DNA from 2 places in the Mesorhizobium sp. M0983 genome. Region 2 is predicted to be linked to the other one. Evidence: predicted binding sites of a transcription regulator. Region 2 holds the regulator's gene; the other holds the start of a gene.
The links. Region 2 encodes PhoB, which activates phosphate uptake and scavenging genes when phosphate is short. Its sites were predicted from a motif close to TGTCATNNANCTGTCAT; they were not measured.
Positions count from the first base shown of each region.

Region 1: a site for PhoB is predicted at 1,744-1,760, ahead of NKH71_RS08130 (alkaline phosphatase D family protein). Genes of this name have one in related genera too.

Region 1 is NZ_JAMYNH010000003.1:333,167-337,586, reverse strand. Features, by position in the region: gene NKH71_RS08140 (TetR/AcrR family transcriptional regulator) at 1-101, opposite strand, end outside; gene NKH71_RS08135 (MFS transporter) at 184-1,467, shown strand; gene NKH71_RS08130 (alkaline phosphatase D family protein) at 1,833-3,407, shown strand; gene NKH71_RS08125 (hypothetical protein) at 3,454-3,735, opposite strand; gene typA (translational GTPase TypA) at 3,934-4,420, shown strand, end outside.
Region 2 is NZ_JAMYNH010000003.1:72,757-77,176, reverse strand. Features, by position in the region: gene pstA (phosphate ABC transporter permease PstA) at 1-254, shown strand, start outside; gene pstB (phosphate ABC transporter ATP-binding protein PstB) at 251-1,054, shown strand; gene phoU (phosphate signaling complex protein PhoU) at 1,087-1,794, shown strand; gene phoB (phosphate regulon transcriptional regulator PhoB) at 1,811-2,500, shown strand; gene NKH71_RS06810 (ROK family protein) at 2,510-3,754, opposite strand; gene xylF (D-xylose ABC transporter substrate-binding protein) at 4,040-4,420, shown strand, end outside.

The DNA.
Region 1 (4,420 bases), 260 kb from region 2:
CCTTGCCGGTAGAACAGGTCGCGCGCCACCTGGAGAATCCGTTCGGCGGCGCGAGGCAGCGGTGCGCCATTCTCCTTGATCGTTGGTTCAATGCTTTTCATGTCTGGTTTGCCGATTGCCTGGTTGACAATGTTACCGGTCGGTACGTATGTTCCGCACATCTGAAACGTACCGGTCAGTAACATGATAGCTCAATCCCGCCCGTTTGGCCAGCGCTACGCTTTCGTCGTGGTCGCCGTCATCTTCCTCTGCCTGCTGATCGCCGCGGGCCTGCGTTCGGCGCCGGCAGTCATGATGCTGCCGCTGGAGAATAGTTTCGGCTGGCGGCGCGACGTCGTCTCGCTGGCCGCGGCCACCGGCATCTTCCTCTATGGCCTGACTGGGCCGTTTGCCGCGGCGCTGATGGAGCGGATCGGGCTGCGCCGCACCTTGCTTGCCGCGCTGCTGTTGATGTCGGGATCGACCGCGCTCAGCCTGCTGATGACCAAGCCGTGGCATCTGCTCCTCACCTGGGGCGTGTTTTCCGGCATCAGCTCGGGCGCCGTCGCCACCGTGCTCGGCGCCACCATCGTCAACCGCTGGTTCAAGACCAATCGCGGCCTTGTGATGGGACTGATGTCGGCGTCCAGCGCCACCGGGCTGCTGGTCTTCCTGCCGCTGCTCGCCTCGCTCGCCCAGTCTGGCGGCTGGAAGCCGGTCGCTATTGCCATTGCCGTGGCCACCGCCGCCTTGGTGCCGCTGGTTTATATGCTGGTACCGGAGCGTCCGGCCGCGATCGGCATGGTCCGCTATGGCGCCGAGCTCGACGATGTGCCGCCCGCGCCGCCGGCCGCGCAAGGCAATTTCCTCGCGCATACGCTGAGCACGTTGCGCCGCGCCGCCGGTACGCGTGTGTTCTGGTACCTGTTCGCCACCTTCTTCGTTTGCGGCTTCACCACCAACGGGTTGGTCGGCACGCACCTGATCGCCTTTTGCGGCGATATGGGCATCGGCGAAGTGCAGGCCGCGGGCCTGCTCTCGATGATGGGTATCTTCGATCTTATTGGCACGACGCTGTCGGGCTGGCTCACCGACCGTTTCGACCCGCGCAAGCTGCTCGGCATCTATTACGGCATTCGCGGCCTGTCGCTGATCTATCTGCCCTATTCCGGCTTCTCGGCGACCAGCCTGATCATCTTCGCCGTATTTTACGGACTGGACTGGATCGCCACAGTGCCGCCGACGCTGCGGCTTTCCAACGAGGCGTTCGGCGACCGCAGCGGGCCGATCGTCTTCGGCTGGATCGTCGCCGGCCATCAAGTCGGCGCAGCGACAGCGGCCTTTTTCGGTGGCACTATGCGTGAGTTGCAGGGCAATTACGAGCTTGCCTTCCTGATCGCCGGCATGACGGCAATAGCCGCCGCCTGCATCTCGCTGCTGATCAACACCAGCCGCCCGGCGTTCGATCCTGAACCGCAGGCGGCATAGCTTCTCGTTGCAGGAGAGATGCCGTCGGCCAAATTGCCGATCTCCCCCCTCGCGGGGGAGATGCCCGGCAGGGCAGAGGGGGCGCGAAGGTTCGCCAGCCTCCGACTTTACGCAATGTTCTGCCCAAACTCCGCTGCTCCGTCTGATTTCTTTCTGATTTGTACGTCGGCGGGACAGCGCCCCCCTCTGGCCTGCCGGCCATCTCCCCCGCAAGGGACCCGCAAGGGGGAGATCAGCAGCTTCGCCGCCGAGCGGTCCAGCCTTCCCGCTTGTTGATGTCAGAAAACCTTCATCGTTTCGAAATGTGCCTGAAACATTGAAGCTGGAGCTTGGCGGCGACGTTCAACGCCATCCAGGAGACAGCCATGAACAAGATTTCAATGACGCGGCGCGCTTTCGTCACGTCGGCCAGCGCCGTTGGCCTGGTCGGCGCCTCGGGTCTCGCCCTTCCCTATTACTCGCGCGCCAATCAGCGCCCGGCCTTCACCCATGGCATTCAGTCCGGCGATGTCGACGCGACCAGCGGCATGGTCTGGACGCGCACGGACCGGCCGTCGCGCGTCATGTTCGAAGTGTCGTCGACGGAAAATTTCGCCAATGCCGTCCGCCTGGCGCCGCTCGATACGTCGCCGGCCAGCGACTATACGGTGAAGCGGCTGCTTACCGATCTCGCCTCCGACCAGGACATTTTCTACCGCATGGTCGCGGCCGATCTTGCCGACATCAACGCCGTTTCGGAGCCGATCGTCGGCCGCTTCCGCACGGCACCTGCCTCGAAGCGCGACATTCGTTTCGCCTGGTCGGGCGACACCGCCGGCCAAGGCTGGGGCATCGACGAGACCGGCATGAAGACCTACGCCACGATCGCCAAGCACACGCCCGACTTCTTCCTGCATTCGGGCGATACGGTCTATGCCGATGGTGCGATGAAGGACGAGGTCGACCTGCCCAATGGCGACAAGTGGAAAAACACAGTGCTGATCGACGAAAAGCGCAAGGTTGCCGAGACGCTGGACGAATACCGGGCGCAGTGGAAATACAACATGATGGACAAGAACGTTCTTGCGCTCAGTGCCATCTGCCCGACTTTCTATCAGTGGGACGACCATGAGGTGCTTAACAACTGGTCGGACTCGAAGGACCTGACCGCCGACGACCGCTACACCGAAAAATCGATCCATGTGCTGGCGGCACGTGCTGCGCGCGCCTTCCACGAGATGACGACGATCCGCTACGAACTGTCGGAGCCGGGCCGCGTCTACCGCAAGATCGCTTATGGGCCGCTGCTCGATGTGTTCTTCCTCGACATGCGTTCCTACCGCGGCCCCAACGGCCCGGATATGCAGGAGACGATGACGCCGCAATCGCGCATCCTAGGCGAACAGCAGATTAAGTGGTTGAAGCGTGAGCTGGCAAATTCCAACGCGACGTGGAAAATCATCGCCGCCGATATGCCGCTCGGCCTCGTGGTCTGGAATGACGGTACCAAGAAGGTCGGGGCCGAGGCAGTCAGCAATGGCGACAATGGCCCGGCCAAGGGGCGCGAGCTGGAAATTGCCCACCTTCTTCGCTATATAAAGAACGCGGGCATCAGCAATACCGTTTGGCTCACCGCAGACGTGCATTACACGGCCGCGCATTACTACAATCCGGACAAGGCGCAGTTCCAGGACTTCAATCCGTTCTGGGAATTCGTTTCGGGTCCGATCCATTCAGGCACATTCGGACCGAATGGTTCCGACATGACCTTCGGCCCGGAGCTGAAGTTCATCAAGGCACCGACTGCCGAGCAGGGTCAGAACCTGCCGCCGTCGGCCGGCCTGCAGTTCTTCGGACTTGTCGATATCGATGGCGCTACAGAGCAGCTGACGGTGCGGCTGATGGATCGCGACGACAGCGAACTCTACAAGGTCACGCTCGATCCGGTCCGGTCGGCGTGAGCGACTGCACCATTATCCTCGGGCCAGCCCGAGGGTAGGACGTGTATCAATCGGGATAGCAGACGACGGGAATGTTGGGCCAGACGGCGCTGTCGCATCCGGCATTTTGCTGCCTTTGCTTGAAGGCGGCGCTGACTGGCCCGGTCACCACCGGGTCGACGCCATCGGGAGCATCGGCAAAAAGCTGCTCCGCCGACCGCTTGTCGGACGGCAGGGCAGTCCGCGTCTCCTTGAACGACGCGGCCGACTGCGCCGCGCCTGCCGCGAGGAGGACGGCGAGTGCGCTACATGCCAAAATCGGCCGGAGTCTGCTGCCTGCGTCGATCATGAAATTCGAACTGCCCGGACCATGAAAGGTTCCGCCTTGGTTAATAATTCCACTTCACACCAAGACATTTAAGATTTGGTGACTTTATTTGGTGACTCGCCTCCTCTTTCGCAATTGCGAAAAACCCTGTATGAGCCGCCCAACCGAAAGAGGCAGCGCCTTTTGGCCTGCTGCCTGCAACGCTCCCGAGACCAAAACATGAAAATCCGCAATATCGCGATCATCGCGCACGTCGACCATGGAAAAACCACCCTCGTCGATCAGCTCCTGAAACAGTCCGGCTCGTTCCGCGACAACCAGCGCGTCGCCGAGCGCGCCATGGATTCGAACGATCTCGAAAAGGAACGCGGCATCACCATCCTGGCCAAGGCGACCTCGGTCGACTGGAAGGGCACCCGCATCAACATCGTCGACACGCCCGGCCACGCCGACTTCGGCGGTGAGGTCGAGCGCATCCTGTCGATGGTGGATTCGGCCATCGTGCTGGTCGACGCCGCCGAGGGGCCGATGCCGCAGACCAAATTCGTCGTCGGCAAGGCGCTCAAGGTCGGACTGAAGCCGATCGTCGTCATCAACAAGATCGACCGGCCGGATGCTCGCCACGTCGAGGTGGTCAACGAGGTGTTCGACCTGTTTGCCGCGCTTGACGCGACCGACGAGCAGCTCGACTTCCCGATCCTTTACG
Region 2 (4,420 bases):
GCATATTGCTGGCGATAGCACGCATTTCCGGCGAGACGGCGCCGCTGCTCTTCACCGCGCTCAACAACCAGTTCTGGAGCAGCAATATCAACGCGCCGATGGCCAGCCTGCCGGTGACCATCTTCCAGTTCGCTCTCAGCCCTTACGAGGAATGGCAGCAACTGGCGTGGACCGGCGCACTCATAATCACCCTGACGGTTCTGGGCTTGAGCATCCTCGCCCGCAGCCTTACCGGACGCAGAGAGGACAGATGACACAGATGTTGTCCCCGGACATGACGATGACCGAAACGGTCGCCGAGAAGACGAAGATCGAGGTCAAGAACCTCAACTTCTACTACGGCCAGAGCAAGGCGTTGAAGGACATCACCTTGTCGCTGCCCGAGCGCAGCGTCACTGCCTTCATCGGCCCTTCGGGCTGCGGGAAATCGACGCTGCTGCGTGTGTTCAACCGCATCTACGAACTCTACCCGAAGCAGACAGCCGAGGGCCAGGTGCTGCTCGACGGCAAGAACATTCTCGACCGCTCGCAGGATCTCAATCTCCTGAGGACCAAGATCGGCATGGTGTTCCAGAAGCCGACGCCGTTCCCTATGTCGATCTACGAGAACATCGCCTTCGGGGTCAGGCTCTATGAGAATCTCGGCAAGTCCGAAATGGACGGCCGCGTCGAACAAGCGTTGAAGCGGGCCGCGCTGTGGGGCGAGGTCAAGGACAAGCTCAACGCCAGCGGCTTGAGCCTGTCAGGCGGCCAGCAGCAGCGGCTTTGCATTGCCCGCACCGTGGCGGTGAAGCCGGAAGTCATTCTGCTCGATGAGCCGGCTTCGGCACTCGACCCGCTGTCGACCGCCAAGATCGAGGAGCTGATAGACGAGTTGCAAGCCGATTACACGATCGTCATCGTCACCCACAACATGCAGCAGGCGGCGCGCGTGTCGCGCCAGACCGCCTTCATGTATCTGGGTGAACTGGTCGAGTTCGACCGGACCGAGAAGATCTTTACGTCGCCCCGCGAGAAGCGCACGCAGGATTACATCACCGGCCGCTTCGGCTGAGCCGTTCCGATCATGCATATAAGGACAGGACCATGGGCGAACACACAGTCGCTTCTTTCGACGAGGATCTCGAGCAGATCAGCAAGCTGATCCGCGACATGGCCGACCTCGCCGGTTCGATGGTCGGCGGGGCGACCAAGGCCCTGTTGAATTCTGACAACGTGCTGGCGCAACGCGTCGTTTCCGACGATGCCATCATGGATGCGCGTCAACGCGAACTGGACGACCGCGCCATCACCCTGATCGCCAAGCGCCAGCCGATGGCCCACGATCTGCGCCATGTCGTCGGGGCGATCCGCATGGCCGGCGATCTCGAACGCATCGGCGACCTTGCCAAGAATATCGCCAAGCGTGTGAGTGCGGTCGGCCTTAGCGTCACACCGCGCGACCTATCGCATTCCATCGATGCGATGGCGCAGCTGGTGCTCATCCAGGTGCAGGGCGTCATCGAGGAGTATGCTGCAGGCGATGCGGCCGCGTTGGCCAAGCTACGCGCCGCCGACGAGCGCATCGACGTCAAATATACGTCGGTGTTCCGCGAACTGTTGACCTACATGATGGAAGACCCGCGCAACATCACCGCTTGCACGCATCTGCTGTTCTGCGCCAAGAATCTGGAGCGGATCGGCGACCATGTCACCAACATCGCCGAAAATGCGTATTATGTGCTGACCGGCGAGCAATTGCCGGTCAATCGTCCGAAGCAAGACGAAACGACAATGTCCGCACCGGCGACATGATGGGGGTGCCCAGCCGATGATCGCACCACGCATAATGGTGGTGGAGGACGAGGAGCCGTTGGGTGTGCTGCTCCGCTACAATCTCGAATCCGAAGGCTACCAGGTCGAGGTGGTGACACGCGGCGACGAAGCCGAGATCCGTTTGCAGGAGAATGTGCCCGATCTTCTGGTGCTCGACTGGATGATACCAGCGGTTTCCGGCATCGAGCTCTGCCGCCGGTTGCGGGTGCGCCCCGAAACCGAACGGCTGCCGATCATCATGCTGACCGCGCGCGGCGAGGAGAGCGACCGGGTACGCGGTCTTTCGACCGGCGCCGACGACTATCTGGTCAAACCGTTTTCGACACCGGAATTCATGGCCAGGGTCAAGGCGCTGCTGCGCCGCGCCAAGCCGGAAGTGCTGTCCAGCGTGCTGAAGGTCGGCGACATCGTGCTCGATCGCGAATCGCACAGGGTGTATCGCAAGAAGACCGAGATCCGGCTCGGGCCGACCGAATTCCGGCTGCTCGAATTCATGATGCGGCATCCGGGCCGCGTCTTCTCGCGCAGCCAGTTACTCGATAATGTCTGGGGCGAGACGATCTATATCGACGAACGCACCGTCGACGTGCATGTCGGGCGGCTGCGCAAAGCCGTCAACAACGGCCGCATGCCTGATGTCATCCGCACCATCCGCGGTGCCGGCTACGCGATCAGGGAAGATTGACCCGCCCAGTCAGGCTACGTTCTTTCTGACGCCGGGCCTCATTTGCGCGCCCGGCGCGAAAATCTGCTGGTCGACGAAGCTTAACGCCCGCATTGCACAGCCTTCGCGGATCAGCGGCAATTCGTTCGGCTCGGTATCGAAGGAGATCGAGCCCGAATGCTGGCCGCCGGCGGTCTGGGCGATGGCCTTCCGCAAGGCCGGCTCGATCAGATCAAAGGCGGCGGCACTGGCGCCGACCATTGCGACCGGTGCCGGATCGATCAGCGCGAACAGCGAGCCGAGACCGAAACCCAGCGCTTCGCCGGCCTTGCGGTAGGCTTCGCGTTCCGGCCCGTCCTTCTCGCGCGCCCGAACCGCCAGCGCGCGCATGTCGGCGTCGCTGACGTCGGCGACCGGTTGGCTGTCTTCGCTCATCTGCGTGGCGTTGCGCCAGATGGCGTAATTGCCGGCATAGGCCTCGATGCAGCCGCGCCGCCCGCAACGGCAGAGCGCGCCGCCCGGACGATGGATCATGTGGCCAAACTCGCCGCCCGAGGAATGCGTGCCGGTGAACAGCTCGCCCTTCAACACCAGCCCCATGCCGATGCCGTGCGAAAGCAGGATGGCGATGAAGTCGTCGCGATAGCGATCCGGATCGCGCCAGCGCAAAGCCACCGCCATCATATTGCAGTCGTTCTCCACCGTGGCCGGGATGCCGAATTCATCTTCCAGCATGTCGGCAAAGGCGATGTCCGTCTGCGGCGTGATCGGCGACCACAGCATGGCGCGTGCAGGGGAGTCGGTAATTCCCTGAATCGCCAGGGCGATGCGGGCGACACTGCGGACGTCAAGATCTGGATCGTCCAGCCGGCGCCGGACGATGGCCATGCATTCGCGGATCAGTTCGTCGCGCGGCATGGTCAGCGTGTCCAGCCGGCGCTGTTCCTCGGCGACCACCTGCCCCGCATAGTCGATGATGGCGGCCGACAGGAAATTCAGCGACAACACCACGGTCAGCACCGCCGCCGCTTCCGGATTGAGGGCGAGGCCGACCTGCGGACGACCGCGTTTCAACGAAACGGGTTCGCTTGCCTTGCTCTCGGCGAGGATGCCTTCCCGTATCAGGTCGGAGGAGATCGCCGATATGGTCGAATGGCTGAGGCCGGTGGTTGCGGCGATCTCCGTACGCGATGGCTGGCCGGCCCGGCGCACGGCCGAGATCACCATCGCCCGGTTGCGCCGGCGCAAATCGTCATGGCGGATTCCGACCGACATCGTTTTGCTTTCCTCCCGGTTTGCCGCGGCCGCTCATGAACCGGAAGCCGTCGGTAATGCCGACAAATAGTGTCAGATGAGGCAAATAGTGTCAGATGCAGGTGGCGCTGTCATCGTTTATTCCGAAGCTCGAAAAACTCGCAGCAACATCAAAATCCATCAGAATCGATGTTGACAGCAGCGGGAGATCGGGCCAGTATTTTTTCGAGGCTCGAAAAAATTAGCGCCTCTAAGCTGGCCTTTGGGGCCAATTGGTCACGCCGTACGCGGCGCAGGGAGGATATGATGAAGAAATTCACGACCGCCATTCTGGCGGGTGTCGCCATGACGCTGGCGCTTGCGTCGGTGGCGCAGGCTAAGGACAAGGTCATCGGCGTTTCCTGGTCGAACTTCCAGGAAGAGCGCTGGAAGACCGACGAAGCCGCAATGAAGGCGGCCATCGAGGCCGCAGGCGACAAGTATATTTCCGCCGACGCACAGTCCAACCCCGGCAAGCAGCTCACCGACGTCGAGAGCCTGATCTCGCAGGGCGCCAACGCACTGATCATCCTGGCGCAGGACGCCTCGGCGATAGGGCCGGCCGTGCAGAAGGCGCTGGACGAAGGTATTCCGGTTGTCGGCTACGACCGGCTGATCGAGAACAAGGACGTCTTTTACCTGACCTTC